Regions from separate parts of the Brevibacillus sp. HB1.1 genome, predicted to be linked through region 3. Evidence: riboswitches for the same ligand, from Rfam matches in the RefSeq annotation. Region 3 holds a riboswitch; each other region holds the start of a gene.
What was found. A riboswitch is a leader RNA that binds a small molecule or an ion and turns the genes downstream of it on or off. The one in region 3 is predicted to bind cyclic di-AMP.
Positions count from the first base shown of each region.

Region 1: it holds a riboswitch for cyclic di-AMP, as region 3 does, so the genes downstream of both, HPY27_RS24825 (quaternary amine ABC transporter ATP-binding protein) here and HPY27_RS12255 (C40 family peptidase) in region 3, are expected to answer to the same signal.
Region 2: it holds a riboswitch for cyclic di-AMP, as region 3 does, so the genes downstream of both, HPY27_RS05135 (CAP domain-containing protein) here and HPY27_RS12255 (C40 family peptidase) in region 3, are expected to answer to the same signal.

Region 1 covers NZ_JABMIV010000012.1:24,927-32,863, forward strand. Annotated here, with positions in the region: gene HPY27_RS24810 (pseudouridine-5'-phosphate glycosidase) at 1-589, shown strand, start outside; gene HPY27_RS24815 (heavy metal translocating P-type ATPase) at 1,288-3,708, shown strand; gene HPY27_RS24820 (cation transporter) at 3,773-3,973, shown strand; cyclic di-AMP (ydaO/yuaA leader) riboswitch at 4,730-4,876, shown strand; gene HPY27_RS24825 (quaternary amine ABC transporter ATP-binding protein) at 5,271-6,497, shown strand; gene HPY27_RS24830 (ABC transporter permease) at 6,481-7,320, shown strand; gene HPY27_RS24835 (glycine betaine ABC transporter substrate-binding protein) at 7,317-7,937, shown strand, end outside.
Region 2 covers NZ_JABMIV010000002.1:20,580-28,516, forward strand. Annotated here, with positions in the region: gene HPY27_RS05115 (aminotransferase class I/II-fold pyridoxal phosphate-dependent enzyme) at 277-1,584, opposite strand; gene def (peptide deformylase) at 1,763-2,284, shown strand; gene HPY27_RS05125 (homoserine dehydrogenase) at 2,304-3,314, shown strand; gene HPY27_RS05130 (hypothetical protein) at 3,415-3,570, shown strand; gene HPY27_RS05135 (CAP domain-containing protein) at 3,635-4,408, opposite strand; cyclic di-AMP (ydaO/yuaA leader) riboswitch at 4,416-4,568, opposite strand; gene HPY27_RS05140 (rhodanese-like domain-containing protein) at 4,653-4,997, opposite strand; gene HPY27_RS05145 (cold-shock protein) at 5,428-5,631, shown strand; gene HPY27_RS30725 (hypothetical protein) at 5,770-5,877, opposite strand; gene HPY27_RS05150 (hypothetical protein) at 5,874-6,143, opposite strand; gene HPY27_RS05155 (hypothetical protein) at 6,587-7,033, opposite strand; gene HPY27_RS05160 (2-phosphosulfolactate phosphatase) at 7,148-7,888, shown strand.
Region 3 covers NZ_JABMIV010000003.1:497,851-505,787, forward strand. Annotated here, with positions in the region: gene HPY27_RS12230 (hypothetical protein) at 1-557, shown strand, start outside; gene HPY27_RS12235 (biotin transporter BioY) at 652-1,215, shown strand; gene HPY27_RS12240 (cytochrome P450) at 1,326-2,666, shown strand; gene HPY27_RS12245 (sensor histidine kinase) at 2,857-4,242, opposite strand; gene HPY27_RS12250 (response regulator transcription factor) at 4,243-4,962, opposite strand; gene HPY27_RS12255 (C40 family peptidase) at 5,178-5,699, opposite strand; cyclic di-AMP (ydaO/yuaA leader) riboswitch at 5,704-5,843, opposite strand; gene HPY27_RS12260 (LiaF transmembrane domain-containing protein) at 6,163-6,567, shown strand; gene HPY27_RS12265 (PspA/IM30 family protein) at 6,631-7,326, shown strand; gene HPY27_RS12270 (class I SAM-dependent methyltransferase) at 7,421-7,937, shown strand, end outside.

The sequences.
Region 1 (7,937 bases), on a different contig from region 3:
TGAGATGGCTGGCATCCACATGTTTGCAACTGGCGGTATCGGCGGGGTACACCGTGAAGGTGAAATCACTTGGGACGTATCTGCTGACCTGACTGAGCTGGCGCAAACAGATGTAGCTGTAGTATGCGCAGGGGCGAAATCGATCCTCGATATTGGCCGCACACTCGAATATTTGGAAACGCAAGGTGTACCAGTTGTGGGCTACCGTACAGATGAATTCCCATCCTTCTTCGCTCGTGAAAGCGGATTTGGCGTAGACATGCGCATCGATACACCGGAAGAAGTTGGTAAGATGATGAACACCAAATGGGATCTGGGACTCAAAGGCGGTATGATTATCGCGAACCCAGTACCAGAATCCGATGCACTGAATCACCAGGAAATCGAGGCAGTGATCCAAAAAGCACTCGCAGAAGCAAAAGAAAACAACATTGCAGGTAAACAGGTAACGCCATTCATGCTCGATAAAGTGAAAAAGCTGACAGAAGGCAAGAGCTTGGCAACGAACATCGCGCTGGTGAAGCACAATGCAGAAGTAGCTGCGAAAATCGCGGTAGCTTATCAGAAAGAAGCGAATCAAGGTAAATAAGAAAGAGCGAAGATCGAACAATTGCTCCCGGTTAATCCGGGGGCTTTTTTTGTTTTTTAGCGGCTGTAGTGGGGGAAGAAGCGCATTTCCGTCTACGCTTCGGCCTACGCCCCACAAGGGGTTGGACTGTCCGCTTCGGAATAAATGTCGGGAGCGCTTCAAAAGTAGAGTTTCGATGATGTATTCGCAGAGGTTGAAGCTGAAAACCCCCGCCATTTATTCCGAAGCTGGGTCGGGCTCCAGAGGCGCTAGGACTGGAAATGCGCTTCTTCCTGCGCAGCTGTGGTTAACATCTTGAAAGCTGTCTTAAGAGGGTTACTTAGAAGACTCCCTCCAATTCAAAAAATTATCTTGGTTGTAACTCCTCCGTACAAACTCGCATTATGGTTTAAAAGCGCGGCAAAAATCTTCGCTGTTAAGAAGTACTGCCATATGTTTGGAAGGAGACCGCCCGAACGCAGTGAGGAAAAAGGCGACTGGAAAACATGTGGCAGGGCTTCGTCCGGCACCAAGGATAGAGGACCAACCCCATCATTTTTCCCTGTGTTTTCAGCACGTAAAGCCCATTTAGAAAAAAATTGAAAAAAGTGCTTGATATACCCTGAGGGGGTATTGTATAGTAAGGGTGTGAACAGGAAACAACGTAAGGGAAACGATACGATAAAATATACCCCTTTAGGGTATTTGGAGGGATTAATATGAGTGCCAAAACAGCAGAGGCAACAGTCGCAATCTCAGGGATGACTTGCGCAGCTTGTGCACTGCGCATCGAAAAGGGCCTGGGAAAAATGGAGGGAGTGGAGACTGCCAACGTCAATCTGGCCTTGGAAAAATCCACAGTCGTGTTCGATCCATCGAAAACGAACATCGACGACATCCGCTCCAAAATTGAATCTCTCGGCTATGGTGTCGTCACTGACAAGGTGGAGCTAAACATCTCGGGAATGACATGTGCGGCTTGCTCCACCCGGATCGAAAAAGGCTTGAACAAAACAGCTGGGGTTCTGAAGGCAAACGTGAACCTGGCGATGGAAACAGCCACTGTCGAGTACGATTCATCACAGGTAAGTGTGACGGACCTTATTCAAAAGGTAGAAAAGCTAGGGTATCAGGCGACTCGCAAGGAAGAAGGCAAAGAAGAAGAAAAAGTAGATCGTCGCCAGGAAGAAATCAAACGGCAGACCCGCAAGTTCTGGATTTCCGCGATTCTGTCGCTCCCGCTGCTCTGGTCGATGGTGAGCCACTTTTCCTTCACCTCGTTTATCTGGCTGCCTGAAATCTTGATGAATCCGTGGGTACAGCTCGCATTGGCAACACCGGTACAATTCATCATCGGAGCACAGTTTTACGTGGGAGCTTTCAAAGCCCTTCGCAACAAGAGTGCTAACATGGATGTGCTGGTTGCTCTCGGTACCTCAGCTGCTTATTTCTACAGTTTATGGGTCGCGATCAACTCCATCGGTGCTCATGGCGGCCATATGCTGGAGCTGTATTTTGAGACGAGTGCGGTACTGATCACGTTGATCGTCTTGGGTAAACTGTTTGAGATGAAAGCAAAGGGACGCTCTTCGGAAGCGATCCGCAAGCTGATGGGCTTGCAAGCAAAAATAGCAGTAGTCGTACGGGATGGCGTCGAAATGACCATTCCTGTAGAAGAAGTAAGACTGGGCGACGTCGTTCACGTGAAGCCGGGCGACAAAGTACCTGTCGATGGCATCGTCATGGAAGGACAGTCCGCAGTGGATGAGTCCATGCTGACTGGTGAAAGTATTCCGGTGGATAAAGCCGCAGGCGATACCGTCATCGGCGCCACCTTGAACAAAAACGGCTTTTTGAAGGTCCAGGCAACCAAAGTCGGAAAAGAAACGGCTCTGGCGCAAATCATTAAAGTAGTGGAAGAAGCACAAGGAACAAAAGCACCGATTCAGCGCGTAGCTGACAGCATCTCGGGGATTTTTGTCCCAATCGTCGTAGGGATTGCCATTCTTACCTTCTTGATCTGGTACTTCTTCGTTATACCTGGCAATTTCGGTGAGGCTTTGGAAAAAGCAATTGCTGTACTCGTAATCGCTTGCCCGTGCGCCCTCGGTCTGGCAACACCGACCTCGATCATGGCGGGCTCTGGACGCGCAGCTGAGTTGGGTATCCTGTTCAAAGGCGGGGAGCATCTGGAGACTGCTCACCACCTGGATACGATCGTCCTCGATAAAACAGGGACTGTAACCAAAGGCGAGCCAGAACTGACAGACGTCATTACCATTGATATCGAAGAACAAGAGCTACTCTCTTTGGTCGGCGCCGCTGAGAAAAATTCCGAGCACCCATTGGCTCAAGCCATCGTTCGCGGAATTGCAGATAAAGGAATCACCTTGACGAATACAGATTCTTTTGAAGCCATTCCTGGTTTCGGTATCCAGGCAACCGTCGCTGGCAAAGAAGTACTCGTCGGTACCCGCCGCTTGCTGGAAAAACATCAAATTTCGTATCAAGCAGTGTCTGATACCATGCTGGCACTGGAGCGCTCCGGTAAAACGGCGATGCTCGCAGTCGTCGAAGGCAAGCTCGCTGGCTTGATTGCCGTAGCGGATACGATTAAACCGACCTCCAAGCAAGCTGTTCAACGCATGAAAGCAATGGGATTGACTGTGATCATGATGACCGGTGACAACCGTCAAACTGCTGAGGCCATTGCCCGTGAAGCAGGAATCGATCACGTCATCGCAGAAGTCCTGCCTGAAGGCAAGGCCGCAGAAGTGAAAAAACTGCAAGAACAAGGCAAAAAAGTTGCGATGGTCGGCGATGGTATCAACGATGCTCCTGCACTCGCTACCGCTGACGTCGGTATGGCAATCGGTACAGGTACAGATGTGGCTATGGAAGCAGCCGATATTACCTTGATGCGCGGCGAACTGACCAGTGTCGCAGACGCCATCGAGATGAGCAAACTCACCATCCGCAACATCAAGCAAAACCTGTTCTGGGCACTGGCCTACAACACCTTGGGCATCCCGATTGCCGCAATTGGCTTCCTCGCTCCATGGCTTGCCGGTGCTGCAATGGCCTTCAGCTCCGTATCCGTTGTACTCAACGCACTGAGACTGCAACGAGTGAAGCTGTAACAACAGTAACAAGCGGCTTTGTCCGCCTTACCTATACAACATAAAATGTAAGGAGAGATTGATCATGACAAATATCACATTGAACGTAGAAGGTATGTCTTGCAACAAATGCGTAGCGCGCATCGAGAATACATTGAAAGAATTGGGTGCAGAAGGCAAAGTGCACTTGGCTGATAAAAAGGTTGATGTTTCCTACAATGAGAGCACATTGACACTCGAAGCAGTAAAAGAAGCAATCGAAGACCAAGGCTACGACGTCGTTTAAGCATCGTGCTATTACTATCGAAAAAAGCTCCTGCCTGATTCCATGAGGCGGGAGCTTTTTGGCTGTTTTGCTTGGAGTAGCTGTAGGGGATGGGAAGAAGCCCATTTCCAGTCTACGCTTCGGCCTACGCCCCGCAAGGGGTTAGACTGTCCGCTCCGAAATGAATGTCGGGAGCGCTTCAAAAGTAGAGTTTCGAAGATGTATTCGCAGAGGTTGAAGCTGACAACCCCCGCCATTCATTTCTACGCTGAGTTGGGCTCCAGAGGCGCTAGGACTGGAAATGTTCTTCTTCCCAAGCGACTATTGTTTACATCTTGAAAGCAGCATTCAAGGGGGTGCTTCATTAAATGCATGTAGACTCCCAACAGCTCGTAGAGGAAACAGGAGAAATAAGCGAAGATCTTTGGACACACCTACCGAGGCGCAGTGAAAAAAAGAGAAACTGCCTTTAGCGTCCACCTCTGAGACACATCTTGAATGGACTACTTTGGACGCGGTTTCGCTTTTTTTCACGAAGCCGGGCACCGATGCTCCCTCGCAGGTGTTCCAAGAAGCTGAGCGTTTTCTCCTGTTTCCTCCCCACCCCACATGCGAGAGAGAATAACGCACGATTCCTTTAATCGAATGAGTAACCGAGAGCTAATCCAATCCGATTCATAAAGAAAGACAAAGTCCGGTTAAAACCGTGCTAAACGAACGTTCACAATAACTGGAAGCGAGCGTATAATCAAATCACAATCAAGCTTAATCAAGAAACAACACATACGGCCTAGTTCCGAAATTTTCGGAAGCGGGGGAACCAATCTTTTGGGGTTAATCCTGAGTGATCAGGAGGGATGAGGAAAAGTCTTCTCTGCCATCCTACCCGTCAGCTAACCTCGTCGGCCAAAGCAGGGAAGGTCATGGATGGATAAAGTCTAGGCATATAATACGCAACAAGGGGATTCCTTGCGGGCGTGTGATAGGCCGATGCAGGCTTTTTCTTTGGGACCTTTGTTCTGGAGAAAAAGGATGGATCGGCCTATTTTTTATGGAAATACCGATGAGCAGCTTACGCCATACAGACGTTATCGAAAAACGTGTGGATCGCTGGGAGGCAGTCGGTACGAGATAAACCGCTGACAATCGAAATCAGGAAGACAGAGTACAGGGAGTCCTGAAAAGGGATGCCAGGTATTACGTAAGCCTGCGGATTTTTTACACGAGTATAAATCAAGCGTGCCTGCTTGGTTTTGCTGGAGTGTGGAAACTTCGCAGGCTTTTTGCATTTACGAAAAAACGAAGGATGAGGGATACCATGCCCAAAATGAAGGTCCATCAACTGACAAAAGTGTTCGGCAAGCAGCCCGAGCTGGCCTTGAAGCTACTGGCAGAAGGACGTACGAAAGAACAAATTTACAAGCAAACGGGCCAGTCTATCGGGGTGAATCAGGTCAGCTTTGAAGTCGAGGAAGGTGAAATCTTCGTGATCATGGGCCTGTCCGGCAGCGGCAAGTCAACCTTAATCCGACTGTGTAATCGACTGATTGATCCAACGAGTGGAAGCATCGAGATCGACGGGGAAGAGATCGTGGACATGAAGGCATCGGCTTTGCGCGAGGTGAGGAGGAAGAAGCTCGGGATGGTTTTCCAAAACTTCGCCCTGTTTCCGCAGCGGACGGTACGAGAAAACGTCGAGTTCGGTTTGGAGATTCAACAAGTACCACCAGGACTCCGGCAAGAAAAAGCACGGGAAGCGCTTGCGCTCGTTGGATTAACCGAGTGGGAAAATGCGTACCCGGATCAATTGAGCGGAGGGATGCGCCAGCGAGTCGGCTTGGCGCGGGCGTTGGCTAATAATCCAGATATTCTCTTGATGGACGAAGCGTTCAGTGCACTGGACCCGCTCATTCGAAAAGACATGCAGGATGAGCTACTGGAGCTTCAGATGACGATGAAAAAGACGATCCTGTTCATTACACATGACTTGCACGAGGCGTTGAGGCTGGGTGATCGGATTGCCTTTATGAAAGACGGACAGATCATTCAGATCGGCCGCCCGGAAGAAATCATGGCAGACCCAGCGGATGAATTCGTGCGGAAGTTCGTCGAGGATGCCGACCTGTCCAGAGTGCTCGTTGCTGAAAATGTGATGAAACGGGCAGAAGCAATCACGCCTGACAAAGGGGCGCGAGTGGCGCTGCAACTCATGATGGATAACGGTGTGTCCAGCTTGTACGTCGTGGACAAAAAGCGCACACTGCTCGGCTTGATTACGGCGTATGACGTATCACTCGCGATCGGTACGGGGGATTCACTGGAGACGATTATGAAAACCGACCTCCCTACTGTTTCACCTGACGCACGTCTGCACAGCTTGTTCCCGATGATGGCAGACCTGCACGTCCCGATTGCGGTAGTGGGCGAGCAGCAGCGTTTGTTGGGTGTCATCGTAAAAGGAGCGGTGCTAGGCGGGCTGGTAGGCAAAGTCAATGTCCAAGAACACCAGAGAGCAGAGGTGATGAGTGATGGACGTCGTGCCTAAGCTGCCGATTGGCGAATGGATGGAAGGGTTCGTGGAGGTGCTGGGCCAGTACAAAGGGGTATTGTTTGATCCAGTGTCTATCGTCATTTCTACGATGGTGACTTACTGTTCCACGGTTTTGGCAGAGATACCTTCGCTGATTCTCATCTTGCTGCTGGGGGCCGCTGCGTGGGTTTTTGCAGGGAGAGCGTCTATGGTCTTTACGGTTATCGGACTTTCTCTCATTCACAACCTGGGGTACTGGGATGAAACGATGGAGACATTGGGACTCGTCCTCACTGCCACCATGATTTCGATCGCCATCGGGATTCCGGTGGGCATTCTTTGCGCGAGATACGATACGTTTCGCAATCTGGTCACGCCAATACTGGATTTGATGCAGACGATGCCAGCGTTTGTTTACTTGATTCCCGCAATCTTTTTCTTTGGCTTGGGTGAAGTGCCGGGAGTCATTGCCTCCGTTATTTTTGCTTTGCCGCCAATTGTGCGTCTCACGAACTTAGGCATACGTCAGGTGCCAGCGGAAATGGAGGAAGCAGCGGATGCCTTTGGCGCAACTGGGTGGCAAAAGCTCGTGAAAGTGCAACTGCCGTATGCGAAATCGACGATCTTGGCGGGAGTCAATCAGTGTATCATGCTCGCCCTGTCGATGGTGGTCATAGCGGCTATGATCGGGGCGAAAGGCTTGGGTGCAGACGTATATCGTGCCGTTTCGCAAGTGGATATAGGAAGAGGATTCGAGGCGGGGCTATCCATCGTGATCATCGCTATCGTCTTGGATCGGCTTACTCAACATGCAGGAAAAAAGGAGAGAAACATATGATGAACAAAGCGGTTCCAGCTTTACTGGCAGTGATGATGGGAGCGACAGCTTGGCTCGCAGGCTGCTCCAGTCAAAACACAAACACACAAATACCGACAGCAACGGTAGTCGGTCCTATTCCTTCTGAGATGTCGGACAACGCGCTAGGAGAAAAGCTCGACTACAAAATCATCGGAATCGACGCAGGAGCAGGCTCGATGGTGAAGACAGAGGAAGTCATGAACTTGTATGGCTTGGATAAATGGCAGCTTGTTGAAGGCTCCGATGCAGCGATGACAGCAGCTTTGATCAAGGCGTACGAAGCGAAGGAACCGATTATCATTACGGGCTGGACGCCGCATTGGATGTTTAAAAAGATGGATTTGAAATATTTGGAGGACCCGAAGAACGGCTTTGGCGGAGCGGAACAAATCCATACCATCGTGCGCAAAGGGCTGAAAGAGGATCAGCCTGCTGCCTATCAGTTTCTGGATAAGTTCTGGTGGGAGCCAGCCGATATGGAGTCAGTCATGGTCCAAATGATTGACGGAAAAGATCCGGAAGTGGCCGCTGCGGAATGGGTAAAAAACAACGAAGCCAAAGTAGCGAAATGGGTGGAGGGCATCCAGCCTGTCCAA
Region 2 (7,937 bases), on a different contig from region 3:
AACGAACGGGCTCATTTAACAAGGATAGTCTAAAACTAATTTTACGAAGGCAGTAGATTTTGCAACGAAAAAAACTGATTAGATCAACAACATCAGTCTAATACTTTATTTTCTTTGAACAGTATACGTTCGTCGATTGAAAGCGAATGGAAATAGCATGATGGAAAGGTCTCGGAAACCCTCGCAAGTATACTTCCTTGGGTATCGGGGTCTTTTTTTGGAAGAAAACGAAAAGCGCCCTGACACGAGATCAAGACGCATTTGCAATAGAGCTTGTTATTTGGTTACTGCATTTTCCAAATCTTTCACACCGCTATAGACTAAATCGAACAAGTCCGCAATGTTTTCTTCTTCGATGCAAGAGAAGGCGATCCGCAAATCAGTTTGACCAAGAGCGATCGTACCGACGCCATACTGTTCCAGCAAGTGCTGGCGCAATGTTTCCGCTTCGACAGTCTTTAGCTTGAGGCACATGAAGTAGCCAGAGTTGAATGGATAGTAAGTCCACACGTCAGCGTATTTTCCGCTGTCGAGCACTTCCTTGACGCGGTTGGCACGGCCTTTCATGATATCGAATTTCTCCTGCTTCTGTGCTTTGTACTCCGGAGCTGTGATTGCATGCAGTACGAACGTTTGGGAAGGATGAGATCCGCTGGAAAGAGTCGCGCGGATGATTCCCATTGTCTTTTGCTCCAAAGCGCTGAGCAAGTCGCTGGATGGAGATGCATACGTAATAAAGCCAACACGGAAGCCCCATACGTAATCCTCTTTGGTAGCCCCATCTACTTTTACAGGCAGAATGCGCGGGTGAACGTCGCATAGGCTAGCGAAGAGAGATTCGTGCATGGAGTCCTCGAAGAACAAGCCGAAGTACGCGTCATCTGTCACTGCGACAATGTTGATTCCAGCATCGGCGCCTTCTTTGAGTGCAGCGACGATTTGTTTTCCTTCCTCTGGACCTGGTGTATAGCCAGTTGGGTTATTCGGGAAGTTGAGTACGACGATGGCTTTGCCTTTGTCTTTTTGTGCGAGAATGGCATCACGCAAAGCAGCAGCATTAAATTTCATCTCGTCGTTATATAATGGATAGTAGACCATTTCCGCACCACGGCGGATCGAAAAAGTAAGCTCGTAGTTTTCCCAGTTTTTGTCCGGGATGATGACACTGTCGCCGCTGTCAGCGAACAAGTCAGATACGATGCTCAGGCCATGCGTCAATGCGTTTGTAACGATTGGGTTACTAAACGTATGGGTAGCCAGTGAAGGCTGTTCCTCAATCATTTTTTTACGCCATGCTGCACGCAGCTCAGGCTTTCCCGCTGGGGGAGCATACTCGTAAATGTCTTTTGGTTGGTAAGCAGACAGGTTATCCTGGATGACCTTAAGGTGCATCGGTTGACCGTTTTCCAGTGCAATCCCGATGGTTGCGTTGTACTTTTTCGCTTTTGCTTTCGCTTCTGCCGACTGGCTGAGAATCCCTTCTTTTGGGAAATAAATCAGTTTCGCGATGTCAGACAGCATTTCATACACGTGCGGGTTTTCCCGCTGGATGGTTTGGTTCAGCGTTGATGCCAATGAATGCATGATAGCCTCCCTCTTCATTTGAAAACATCTATGTTTACCAATAAAGATAGCGTATCTACATGCATTTGTCACCCTTGCCCAGCGGGATATTTCAGATTTTGCGAGGTTCCTTTTGACAGCGAGGAACGGATTTGCTACCTTGAAATCGAAAACTGAGTAATGCGGGAGGGAGAAGGAAATGGCTGAACGCAGGATCGTTCGCCTGGGGGACCCTATCTTGCGTGAAACTTCAAAAAGAGTACCGTCCATTACTCCACAGGTTGAAAAGATTTTGGATGATATGGCCCAAACGATTTACGCTGGGAAAGGTCGAGCAGGCTTGTCCGCGATACAGATTGGCATCCCGAAGCGTTTAGTTGTGATGGATTGTGGTAGCGGCTTGATTGAACTGATCAATCCGGTATGGATGAAAAAATCAGGTGAGCAGGAAGGGCAAGAAGCTTGTCTTTCGATACCGGGTGTGTTTGGAATCGTTCGTCGGGCGAATTATGTCAAAGTTCAGACGCTGAACCGCCAAGGAGAAACAAAGACAATCGAAGCCGAAGATTTTCTCGCTCGGTGTATTCAGCACGAGATGGACCATTTGGAAGGAATTTTGTTTATTGATCATACAGAAGAGCTCTACTCAGCAAAAACAGGAAAGAAACTGAATCGCAAGGACTTGCACCGGATACAGACTAAAAGTAGAAACAGAGCATAAACAGCAAGGAGATTGACTCATGAAGCGTTGGAATATTATGTTAACAGGCTTTGGAACAGTAGGACAGCAGGTAGCCAGACTGCTGGAGCAGCGACGGGACCGATACCGCGAGCTATATCAAGCGGATGTCAGACTCGTGGGAGTCGTTCGTTCGGCTTCCGGTCTCTATGATGAGAACGGAATTGATTCAGGAAAATGGGAAGACTATGCACATACAAAACAAGCAAAGAACCCATCATGGAACGCGCTGGAATTTATCCAATCGGTTCAAGCGGATGTGCTCATCGAGGCTGGTCCTTCTGAAAAAGAGGGAGGACCCGGTCTTACTTTTATTCGTTATGCATTGGAAAATGCTATACATGCAATCGCGATTTCAAAAGGTGCGCTTGTTGTCGATTATGCTGGCTTAGCCGCTCTAGCCAAAAAACATGGCGTCGCGTTGAAAGTGAGTGGAGCAACAGCAGCAGCCCTGCCGACGATCGATCTATTGCAGTATAACTTGGCAGGCTGTGAAGTGAAACGAGTCGAAGGCATTTTTACGGGAACGACTAACTTCGTGCTCACAAAAATGATGGAAGAGGGGCTCACCTGTGCGGAAGCAGTCGAGCTCGCTCAGAAGTTGGGGATTGCCGAACCGGACCCTTCTTACGACATCGATGGTTGGGATACAGCTTCAAAGCTCACGATCTTGGCAAACGCCGCTTTTGGTGCGCAAGTAAATCTGACTGATATCGCACGCGCAAGTATTCGCGAAATAACCTCGTTACAAATCGAGAAATGGAAAAAGCATACGAAGATTCCCAAGCTGATCGGAACCATCCAAAAGGAAGCAAATGGCACATTTTCTATAGCAGTGGAGCTTTGTGCAGTGGATCTTACCCATCCATTTGCATCTGTATCAGGTACGACAAAAGCCATACGGGTAGAAACAGATGTCATGGGGGATTTATTGGTCGTTGGAGGAAAGTCAGATCCTGTCGCGGCAGCAGCGGCTGCCTTAAAAGACCTTGAACATATCATTAGCAGATAGGTTCATTTGCATGTGCTTCCAGTGTTCCTTAGGAATGAGTCCTTTACAACCGCGAGCATACTAAGGATGCACCACAAAAAACGGCAAGGGGGCCATACGGATGAACCAATCGTCTGATGTCAATGCCGAGCTGCAGCAAGTATCTGCTTACCCAACCAAGCAAAAAATGAATCAAAAGAACGTCGCTTTGGTAAATGAGCAGGATAGCTGCTGCTGTACCCCCAAAAAGCAGGCATCCGAAGCACAGCAGGAATGATGCCTACACGAAAAAGCCGGGTCTCGATTAAGAGACACCGGCTTTTCGTTTCGTACAATGCGTTTTATCCGATAAATTCTTGTACCCAGTAGCCATTTGTGACGCCTACACCAATTTTTGTGAACGCAGGGTTCATAATGTTTTGGCGGTGACCTTCACTGTTCATCCATTGTTGCATAACTTCTTGTGGACTCTGTTGACCCATGGCGATATTCTCACCTGCAGTCGAGTACTGAATACCATACTGCTTCATCATGTCAAATGGGGAACCGTACGTTGGACTGTTGTGGTCAAAATAGTTGTTAGCAGACATATCTTGTGCTTTTGCCAAAGCTACTTTGGACAATGCTGCATCCATTTGAACTGGTTTGAGACCTGCTTTTGCACGTTCTTGGTTCACCAAATCCGCGACTTGTTTCGCAAAATCACCAGTTTTTCCTTGTTCCGCTTGATTTACTGGAGCGGCAGGCTGAGTGACGTTATTTCTAGGTTGCGCTGGTGCTGGTTGAACTGGTGTTTGTTGAACTGGTGCTGATTGAAAAGATCCTGGTTGAATTGGGTATGGTTGTACAGGTGTAGCTTGTCCTTGCTTAACAGGTTGCATCGGCTGTACTGCTTGTGACTGGCCAGGAACAAAGCCTTGCTTTTGATAAAAGTTAAAGAACTGTTGTGCATTTGGTGCTTTTTGGAATTGTCCCATATTTTGACCCACATTGAATTGGAATTGTCCGTTCTTCAATGGGCAGTTAGATGCTGCGGAAGCAGAAGAAGCAAACCCTGTCAAAGCCAAGCCTAGACCAAGAGTCATCGCGATTGTAACAGAACCAAAACGTTTCATTAAACAAATCTCTCCTTTTTTTTGCCTACGAGGTTAGTTGTCGGATTCGGGTTGAGGAAACAACCCTACGCCAATTCGGCGATTCACCCCATGTGGAATTGCTCATCCACTAAAAAGTCCCCCGCACTTCCTTTTCAGAAAGTCTCGGCTTATTTCGTTTGGCATGAACAACGATATCAGACAATCCCAATCGAAATAAAGGAGTAATATATGGCAAAAAGCTAGAATCGTTGATAAATTAGGCTCATTTCGCTCCGTTTGATTGTTCCTTCCATGCGGTTAAGCCGCCTTCCAATGCATTTGCTTGAAAACAATGCTCACGAAGAAGAGCGGCAGCTTTTTGAGCTTTGTTACCGGTTGTACATACAGTAACAATCTGCACATTTTGCGCAAGTTTTTCGGTTTCTTCATCGAACGGCTTGTCCTGTTCTTTCATTAGAAGATAGGGTGCGTTTCGGGTCGATGCATTTTCGTGAACGAGGCTGCCGGTGATAAATTTCTCGACGTCGCGTACGTCCACTAATAGTACAGGCACTTTCTTTTCAAGCATTTCTGATAATTGAATGGTTGTCAAAGTATGATTTTGCAAATGAAATCCCTCCCAATGCTATTGTAACAGAGTATCGCCTTCCCATTATAAGGGTGAACGGTTGCTTTTTTTGGACAACCATGGTAGAATGAGATTGCTACTTGAAAAATTGATACCTAATCATTCATCGAGGTGTTTGTATGCTGATGGATAACATTTTTGAATCCCCGATTCACACTGGCGCGGTCATCGGAGCCGCAAGGATGGAAGAGAGGAAGGGCTTTCATTGTTTTAGGTTTTCAAAAGGTTTAGTTTTTAATTTTGCAGTTCCGTCCCATGACATTTGTATATTTGCTGAGTAGGTAAAATTCACGTATCATGAAGGCGTATCATAGCACATGATCTGGTATTCCTTCATGATATGTGAGCTTTATTTGCTTCGGTAAATATGACTAGCATATTCAAATTGAATTTTTGGAGGTTTTTTTAAATGCAAACGAACGGAACAGTAAAATGGTTTAACGCAGAAAAAGGTTTCGGTTTCATTCAAGTAGAAGGCGGAGACGATGTATTCGTACACTTCAGCGCAATCCAAGGTGACGGTTTCAAAACTTTGGACGAAGGTCAAAAAGTTCAATTCAACATCGTTCAAGGCAACCGTGGCCCACAAGCTGAGAACGTAGTAAAACTGTAAGTCTCCTTTTAAAAGAAACTGTCCTTTCGAGGGCAGTTTTTTTTGTCGTGGTCGTAGTAGTAAAATGTAATGCTCCCCGTTGTCAAGACACGATTTTTTGAGGAATAAGTTGTGTCCTCCTTTTCGTAGTCCTAGTGTTTAGGATGCGATTTTTTCGATAGTATGGGCGTAAAATTGATCGGGTTTTGCTTCATTTAGAGATTGATGAGGGCGCTCCTGGTTATAAAATTGGACATAACGAGCTATCTCTCTGAACTCTTAACGAATTTTATCATCAATACACCATCTTGCAGTTCGGCAGAATAACAATTTTCGTTTAAATTTTCAGTTGAATATTGATATTCGAGAATTGCATCTGCCATTTCTTGAGTGAATCTCCCCTTAAAATACGGTATATTTAGCTTAGTTCCAACTTGAAAATCTTCATCACAACAATTGATATCAATGTGTTCTATTATCGTTTTAACTGGATCGCTTAAATCAGCCCATTTTAAATTACATTGATTATTCACCACTTTCTTCCCCCTTAAAATTATCTTTTCATTACATCAGAAGTTAAGTCATAAAGCACATTATTATTACCCTCAAGTACGATATATCGACGATTGAATTCGTTATTTGTTTTTAGGATGCGATTTTTTCGATAGTATGGACGTAAAATTGATCGGGTTTTGCTTCATTTAGAGACTCATTTCGTACTTGCCAACAATTTCGTTCACGGTCTGCTCCTCCCGGAGGACCTCCAGGACAACCTTTGTTTTAAACTCTGAGGTATATTGGTTCCGTTTTTCCATGCTCTTATTATAACTTATTTTTTAACCTCCCGTGTCTCAGTCTATGGGAGCATTATAAAAGGGGTTGGGATCGTCCTCAGCGCCTGTTCCTGCATGCGAATGGATAAAAAAAGGAACTATGGCGTCCCACCATAATTCCTCATTTTCTTCCTACAAAGTAGTTAAATACAAGTTTCGATTTCGACAGTTTGGAATTGACTGTCAAGAACTGAAAGACCAACAACTTGACCGCCACCGATAGAAGTACGGCCATAAGTGGTGAGAAGGACATTTCTGTTGTTTTCTGCTACGGTAAGGCGCACTTCATAGTGGAAAGAAGCGGGGACCAGCGCATTGAAAGCAGTGCGAGTATTCGCAGGGATAAATTGCGTGATGTCAAGCAAGGTGCTAACTGGATTCGTTTGCGTAACTGCATTACCCCAGTTCAATACTTGCACACGTACTTCAACCTCTTCTGTGTTCAGATTTACGAGGTCGAGGTGAGCGGTGAGAGCAACAGCGAGGTTATTTTGCAAAATACCAGTTGTTCTCACAGTATTTCTTCGTGGGCGTCTGTGACTTCTTTTTTCAGTAACACCTTGATCGTCGTCGTATTCGATTTCAGACATCCATGTTCACTCCATTCTTGAGTATTCTAGTGGGACAATAATACGATATTGTTTCTTGCCTTGATTTGTAACGGCGAACGTAAGGGGACGAGTAACTATTTTTGATAGAGGATGGTGGAGGTTTTGGGAGAAACGCCTGTATGCAAACAACTAAACTATACGGCTCGATTTGATTGGGGATACGAAGGGGTGGAACAGGTCGGGGCAGCATCGGATATGATCGTCATTATCGATGTGCTCTCCTTCAGCACGTGTGTCGATATCGTAACGGGACGTGGAGGGATCGTCTATCCTTATCAGGTGAAGGAGGAGTCAGCCGTAGCATTCGCTAAACAAAAAGCAGCGCTTCTTGCTGGAAAACGTGGAGAACCAATCTCCCTTTCACCCGCCTGTCTGAAAATGGTTCCGATGGGAAGTAGAATGGTGTTGCCCTCGCCAAATGGATCGACCTGTACCTTGCTGGCAAAGAAAACAGGTGCGAAGGTAATCGCTGCGTGCTTGCGAAATGCATCATCCGTCGCCAGATACATACAACAGCAGAAAGGATCTGTGACGGTTATTGCTTGCGGTGAACGATGGGGAAATGGAGCATTGCGACCCGCTATTGAGGATATGATTGCGGCAGGTGCGCTGCTTCACGAGTTGGACGAATATCGATTGTCACCAGAGGCCAAAATGGCGGTGGCAGCCTTCCGATCAGCCCAAGATCATCTTCTTGCTTATTTGCAGAAATGTGCTTCTGGCCAAGAACTGATCAGCAAGGGATACCCGGAAGATGTCGCACTTGCAGCGGAATGGAATCAGAGTTTCACGGTTCCAGTGCTTAACGATGATTTTGCTTACGAAGCTAATTAGTCTTTTCGCATAAAGAATCCCTCATTCGGTAACCATGGTTATGAACCAT
Region 3 (7,937 bases):
TTTTTGACAATATCAGGGTTGTGTTGGAAGGTGCGGTATACGACCGGGACTTCGAAGGGGCAATTACGATTACGAACCGTTCGGATGTCATGGATATGGCTACATTCCATCGACAGTTTCAGATCCAGTTCAAGCTGGCTGATCAACATGATCATACCGCAGCTGTTCGTGCTGAGATGCAGCTTCGTACTCAGTTAGCTGATATTGCAGCCGAGCAGCTAGAACAGCCGTTGACAGATCATATCGGATGTACGATTTGCATCCATTTTTACTTGCAGATGGAAGATTACAGAGATGTGCCCGCAGAAGCGAGAGAAATCACATCGATTCTCAATGACATCTGGGGGCAGCGTCCGTATATTACACAGAAAGTATCGGCTAAGCTAGAGGAGCATCGAATCGATTGGCCACCGAAGCAAATAACCAACCAGGTGACGCTGGACTTTCATCGAAAAATTGATGAAGGCAATATCGATGACCTGAACGAATTAATCGATTATACGGTTCAGTCCCTTCAAAAGCTGCAACTATACATGGATCAACAAGCAAAAAGGTAAGCGGACAGAACGGGGATTTACAAAAGGGCAGATGCGTATTATTATTTTGTTAACCTTATAACATTTTCAGTTAACAAAACGGAGGCTAGTACGCATGAGAAACGAACGCTTGAGATGGCTGTTGCTCTCTGCCATCTTTGCCGCAATGACAGCGGTATTGTCGCAGGTGACTATTCCCTTGCCGTTGATTCCGATTACCGCGCAGACGTTAGCAGTAGGGCTGACGGCGACCATTTTGGGAAGACGATACGGGACACTGGCTTTGGTTATTTACGTTTTACTCGGTGCAGTCGGATTGCCTGTATTCAGCGAGGCAAAAGGTGGATTGCAAATATTGGTCGGTAAATCAGGCGGGTACATATTTGGGTTTATTGCAACCGCTTATGTGACCGGACTCTACCTGGAGAAAACAAGATTCAACCTGAAAAACGCCATTATCGCCAATATCATTGGCATGTTTGTCACACTCGCTTTTGGTACAGTACAACTCAAATATGTCATGGACATTCCATGGGATAAAGCTGTCGCATTTGGTGCAACACCTTTCCTCATTGTAGGCGTTGTCAAAGCAGTTCTGGCTTCTCTGATTGGCATCAAGGTCCGCGAGCGACTGATTGCTTCTCGTCTGTTGCGTACAGATCAACCTGTTACACGATAAACAAAATGATTTCGTAAGCCATCCGAAGTTCGGGTGGCTTTTTTTCGCATAATCTCCTTATCGTGCCGGATACTATCGGTAGGATTTTGCATGTAAAAAGGAGGAGACACATGAATATCACGATCACCGGCCCAAAAGGCCTTCCGATCTCAGGGAACTTGATGGCATTTCGCCGATCGCCGCTTCAGTTCATCCGCGACGCTGTAGAAGAGCATGGAGAAGTCGTCCATTTTCGCTTTGGTCCTTCTCGCCATGTTTACCTGTTAACGAATCCGGATCATATCAAAGAGGTTTTGGTCAGCAAGCAGGCGCATTTTCGAAAAGGAAAAGCATTGCAGTCCGCACGACCTGTCGTAGGGGATGGAATTCTCACCAGTGAAGGAAAAAAGCATCTACGACAACGACGGCTTATGCAGCCAGCTTTTCATCGAGAACGTATCGCCAGCTACGGAGAGGTGATGGTCCGGCAAGCAGTTGATCTTATGTCGGATTGGAAAACCGGGGAGCTGCGCGATATTCACTCGGACATGATGAAAGTAACCCTTGCGATCATTACGGAGACTATGTTTGGCAAAACCGTCAAGGAAGGTGCCGATCAGATTGGGCATGCCATCGATGTCGGTTTGAAATACGTGGCTAATAAAGGCTCCTCTTTTATCGACATTCCTTTGTCCGTACCTACTAAAAGCAATCGGGAGTTCCTGGAGTCGAGTGAGCTGCTGGACAAAACGATCTACTCCTTGATCGAAGCTCGTCGTAATAGCGAAGGAGAAGAGCACAAGGACTTGTTGGGGATGCTTTTGGCTGCGCGTGATGAAGATGATGGGGAAGGAATGACAGATGAGCAGGTGCGCGACGAGGTCATGACCATTTTTGTAGCTGGTCATGAGACGACTGCGAATACCATGTCGTGGATTTTTTATTTGCTGGCTACCTATCCCGAGGTGGAGAAAAAACTGCATGACGAGCTGTCAACCGTGCTGTGTGAAAAGCTGCCGACAGTAGAGGACCTACCCCAGCTGAAGTATACGAATCTCATTGTACAGGAAACGCTGAGGCTCTATCCAGCAGCCTGGACGATCAACCGGGAAGTGGTAGAAGAGGTGGAGATCGGCGGTCAAACGTACAAGCCAGGTGAAACACTGATGATGAGCCAATATGTCATGCACCGTAACCCACGCTATTATGAGCAGCCTGAACAATTCATTCCAGAGCGTTTTGACAGCGACCTTTTAAAAAGAAATCCAGCTTATGCTTATTTCCCGTTTGGCGGTGGGCCGCGTGTTTGTATCGGGAACAACTTTGCTTTGATGGAGGCAGCTTTGCTATTGGCAACCATCGCGCAGCGATATCGACTACGACTGGCTGAACCAAATCAGGAAGTGGAACCCGAGCCGTTGGTCACCTTGCGTCCAAAGAACGGATTGCCGATGCGTTTGGAGAAGAGATAGAAAAAAATGGAAATAGAGGGCAAAAAAAGAGGCATCTTGTCACTACGGTTTCGCCGATTGTGTCAGATACCGAACTGGGGGTTATTTATCACTGAAAGCAACATGCTTACAAAAATTATTTTACTAGTAAAATATAAAGAAATAATTAACTGAGAATAAATCTATATAAAGTAAGGGTAGCTTGTGAAAGCTACCCGTGGAAGAAGGGGATGGTGAAGGAGAAACTGCTTCCCATTCCCAGTTCACTGTTTACCATCAAATCTCCGCCGTGAAGCCGGACGATACTTTTGCAAATCGTCAAGCCTAAGCCCGTACCGCCACTGTTGCGATTTCGTGATTTTTCCGCCCGATAAAACTTGGTAAAAATCTTCGGCAAGTCTTCAGAGGCGATTCCTTCTCCTTTGTCGATCACAGTAAAAAGGACATGTCCTTCTCGCTGATCACATGTAAGGTAAATGGAGCCATCTGGTTTGTTGTAGTGAATGGCGTTGTTCAACAGGTTTTCCATGACACGTCGCAGCTTGGTCTCATCCGCTTCGATGTGTAGTTCATTAGAGATACGCAGCTTCCAGTGAAAGGTGAGGCCTGCCTCTTTAATCCTCGGCAAATAGTCCTCAATGATTCCTCTCAAGAAGCTTTTGACATGAATACGATTAATGTTGAGTCGGACTTCGGAGCTTTGGGCGGTGAAGTCCTGCAATTCATCGAGCAGCTTTTCCAAGTCCGTCGTTTTTAGCTCGATTTTGCTCATCTGTTTCTGTATTTTGGTCATATCCGTCACACGACCGGAGCCGATATATGACGCATACCCTTTGATCGTGGTGAGAGGTGTGCGGAAGTCGTGGGCGATCGACGCAATCATTTCGGCCTGTCTTTCTTCCGCTAAGCGAAGCTCATCAACCATATCCCCGAAATATCGAAAGAGTTGCCCAAATTCATCATGCGAGCGATACGTAAATGTCACTAACCGTTTCCCTTCCTGGATTTCTTGGGTGACGCGCGATAATTCGTTCACAGGCCGTAGTATCCAGCGAACGAACAAAGCGAGCAGAACCAATCCCACCAGACTAATGCTTCCGTAAATAAACCAGAGCATCATGGAAACCCCTGTCGTAGCCATCATGTCGTAATCATCTGTGTAGAAATAAACAACGATCTCCCCTGTACGCGGTGGCTCCTGCTGAAAGTGGTACTCAGCTACCACTTTGAGGTCATTTTGCTTGGAAGAATCGCCACGGTTTGATGAGGAGGGAGAAGGCATTTTCAAATTATAGGCGCGCGATGTTTTGCTGTAGATGGTGTTTCCATTGGCATCCTTCACGAGCATGCGGTACATCACGTCGTCTGGCAACTGCTTCTCAAGCTCCAAACGTTCGATTGGGTCCTTGAAATTACTGACGAGAAGCAGTTGATTGAGCATGACCTTCTCTGCGGCTTCCTTCTCAGCCTGATACTGATTATGCCGATCATTTTTGAGTTGAGCGACAATAATGTCTTGAAAAACAAATTTAAACAACAAGATGTTGAGTGTGATCAAGGCAATGAAGGAGAGAAAAATTTTATTACGTAAGCTCATTTAAAGCTTCTCCCCGATAAATACGTAGCCTGTCCCCCATTGTGTTTTAATAAACTGACGCTCTGTTTCCAGCTTTTCCCGGAGGTTTTTGATATGGACGGTCACTGTATTGAGCGAGCCATAACCATATCCCCAGACACGGTCATAGATTTGCTCTCTTGTAAAGACGATGCCCGCATTTTCTGCGAGGAATGTGAGCAGTTGAAATTCTTTTGTAGAGAGCTCAATCTTTTGATTACATACATAAACGGAATACGTTTCTTTATGAATTTCTAGGTCCTTGAATTTCAAAACGGTAATCGGAGAAGAGGCTGTTTCCTTCTCAGGCTGCTCTTCCGTATGCTTGCGAATGCGCTCATAGCGACGCAGGTGGGCACGAATGCGAGCGAGCAGTTCTTCTGTATCAAAAGGCTTCGTGATGTAATCGTCTGCGCCGATTTCGAAGCCGACTACCTTATCTACCGCTTTTCCTTTTGCACTGAGAAACAGTATAGGCAAATCCCACTCACGGCGAATCTGAGAGCAGAGCTCGTAGCCACTCATGTTGGGCATCATAATATCCAAAAGGATCAGGTTAGGTCGCTCTCCTTGGCTGAGCAGGGAGAGAGCATCTTCTCCACTCTCTGCGGAGGAAACGGTGAAGCCCTCGTTCTCCAAAATGTCTTCTAGCAGTTCAATAATCTCCAGATTGTCATCGACAATTAAAATGTGATCTTTCACCGGAACAACCCCCAGTTACTTCTATTAATAAGGAATACCATTCAAAGAATGGGTCTTGTCTATCATAACATGCTTTGACCTCATCAGGGGAAGAAACCCCGTAAGTTATTAAGTTGTTCTAATATGTAAGGGTACCTCTTTAGACCAGGTACTAAATTTCGTCAGAAAAAGCCAGAGACATTGTGTCCCTGGCTTTTTATTATTTTGCCGAACGACTATTTTTGAGCTGGTTTTTCCGGCAACGATGCAGCTTGCACCGCTTTTACCTTTTTCGGAGTTTCTGCTTTCGCTAGAACAGGAGCACTGAGACGCTTAGCGCCTACATAACGTTTGCTCCAGTAGTATGGATCGTTCAACTTGGTGTTGACGACTCCACGACCAGATTCCGAGTGCACGAATGTGCCGTCTCCAATGTAGATACCCACGTGAGAAATGCTGCGACCGTTCGTATTAAAGAACACGAGATCGCCTGGCTGCAAATCTTTTCTGGCTACCTCTGTACCTAATTCGTACTGGGAAGCAGAATTGTGAGGCAGGTCTACACCTAACGCATCAAATACGTAGCGCGTGAAACCGGAGCAGTCAAAGCCCTTTTTGGACGAGCCGGAAGATTTGTAAGGGGTACCGTACAAGTCGCTGACTACTTCATTGAGAGAATTCTCCTCAGCAGCCTGTGCAGCGCCTGCCCCCATAGCAAGCATTCCAGCCATAAATAAAGATAAAACCACCTTGCGCAAAAGAAACTGCTCCCTTCGTGAGCCTACGAGGTTAGCTGAAGGGTTCGGTCGAAAGGACGCCCTAGGCTGCTAGGAGTAGCAACCATTCACCCCAAAAACGTGGTTCCCCCGTTTCCGCCAAGCGGAATTCGGCTATTTTTCGATGTTTTTTTACACGCACTCTTACGAAGATTCTACGCCAGTCCTTTTTTTCCTTCTTTTTCATCCGTTAGTTCACATATTCGTCACAAAATTACCGTCAAATGCTGTAACGTTTTCGCTCGACAGAGCAAGCCGCCTTTCGACGCAGGCTTGTTCTGCCTTGCGCGACAGCTCGTCCGATTAGGGCAGGAAATTGTCTCCGTCCAAGGGCGGAGGGAAAAACCAACCGCACGCCCGTTATGGGAAGCCTATACCGAGGGCTACAATAAGGGCATAACGTTCCACAAGCACCACATGCAAAACGAATGGAGGTAAGCGAGTAATGAGCGAACGGTCTGGCAAAGTTCTACTCGGGCTGGTTCTGCTGCTAGTCGGTGGGTTGGTTCTTCTAGATCTGGTGGGTATCGATATCGGAGACTTGCTCGGGTTCATCATTCCCGGTGTGATCATGATATACGGTGCCAAAAAGATTATGGGACAAACCGGTTCACGCTTTTGGGGAATCCTCGTCTTTCTATTCGGGTTCCTGATGCTGATTGGCAAGCTTGACCTACTGTTTCACGCGCTTCTGGCCATTGGGGTAATTTATCTGGGATATCGCTTACTGCGTCCCAGTCAAGAACCAAAGCAAGCTCCACCTACTTGGGAGCGTGAATGGGCCCAAAAAGTATTAAAGGAAGATACGCTAGACACTTGGGAGAAACATGTAACACGAAGACAACAATAACGCTACGTCGCAAGAGTCTTTTGGATGAACAATATGATGTGATATGATGAGGAGGAAAAAATAATGAGTATCTTTAAACGTTTGCGTGACCTGACAGTAGCTTCGGTGAATGATGCATTGGATTCGATGGAAGATCCGGTAGTAATGCTGAATCAATATATGCGTGACATGGAAGTAGAAATCGGACAAGTTGAAGTAGCGGTTGCCCGTCAGGTTGCACTGGAAAAGAAATTCCGCCAGCAATTGGATGAAGCCAATGCTCTGATTGAAAAACGCGATCGTCAAGTCAAGCTCGCCTTGACTGAGGGAGAAGACGAGTTGGCTCGTCGAGCACTCGCTGACAAGAAGCAGTACGAAGGCCGTGCAGCGGAATACGAAGGTCTTTACCTGTCAGCATCCGAGGCAGCTTCGCAAATGCGTGAGAAGCTGGCTGAGCTGAAGGAAGAGTTCTATAAAATGCGTGCGAAAAGGTTCACACTGATGGCACGTGCACAAGTAGCTCGTACACAAAAGCAAGTCAATCAAGCAGTTGTCGGTATCGGCAATCAGTCCGCAGGCCGTGGCTTCGCCCGCATGGAAGAAAAAGTGATGCGCATGGAAGCAGAAGCGCAAATGAGTGGACAATGGAGCCAAACGAACCGCGCTTGGGAGAACGCTTTGTCTGAACTGGAAAAGGATGATCTCGATGCAGAACTTGCCAGCATCAAAGCATCCATTAATGAAGTAAAAACACCGGTAGCCAAACCAGTACAATCCTAATTCGACAGGAACTGGGGGACTAGGTGTAGAATAGATTGTGTCAATTCGGCAGCCTGTGTACATCAGGCTGCTTTTCCCCTAGGAGGTACGATTCTTGCAGGACTTCTTGGTCTTTTTGCGGCGGTTTATCGCTGAGCCTGGACGCGTCGGTAGTATAATCCCCAGCTCTCGTTTTTTATGTGAGCAAATGTTGAAAAACGTCGATTGGGCTTCAACCGATGTGATCCTGGAGCTGGGACCTGGTACAGGGGCATTTACCCAAACGATCTATCAGCGCTTGCGTCCCGGCACACATTACGTGCTTGTGGAACGAGATCCCCATTTTCGCTCTATGCTTCAATCACGTTTTCCCGATCTTCCTATCAGGGAGGAAGCGACTAAACTTAGGTCTTACTTGGAGGAGCAGAACCTTGCAGGTGCAGATGTTATTATCTCAGGTCTGCCATTCGCCAATTTTCCACAAGAGCTGCGGGCAGCAATTCTGGACGAAGTTCAATCTGTACTGAAGCCAGGGGGCCTGTTTATTACATTCCAATATTCGCTACAACTCCAAGCTGAGTTGCAGGGTCGTTTTCCCTGGGTCAAGATCGACTTTACCCTGTTGAACATTC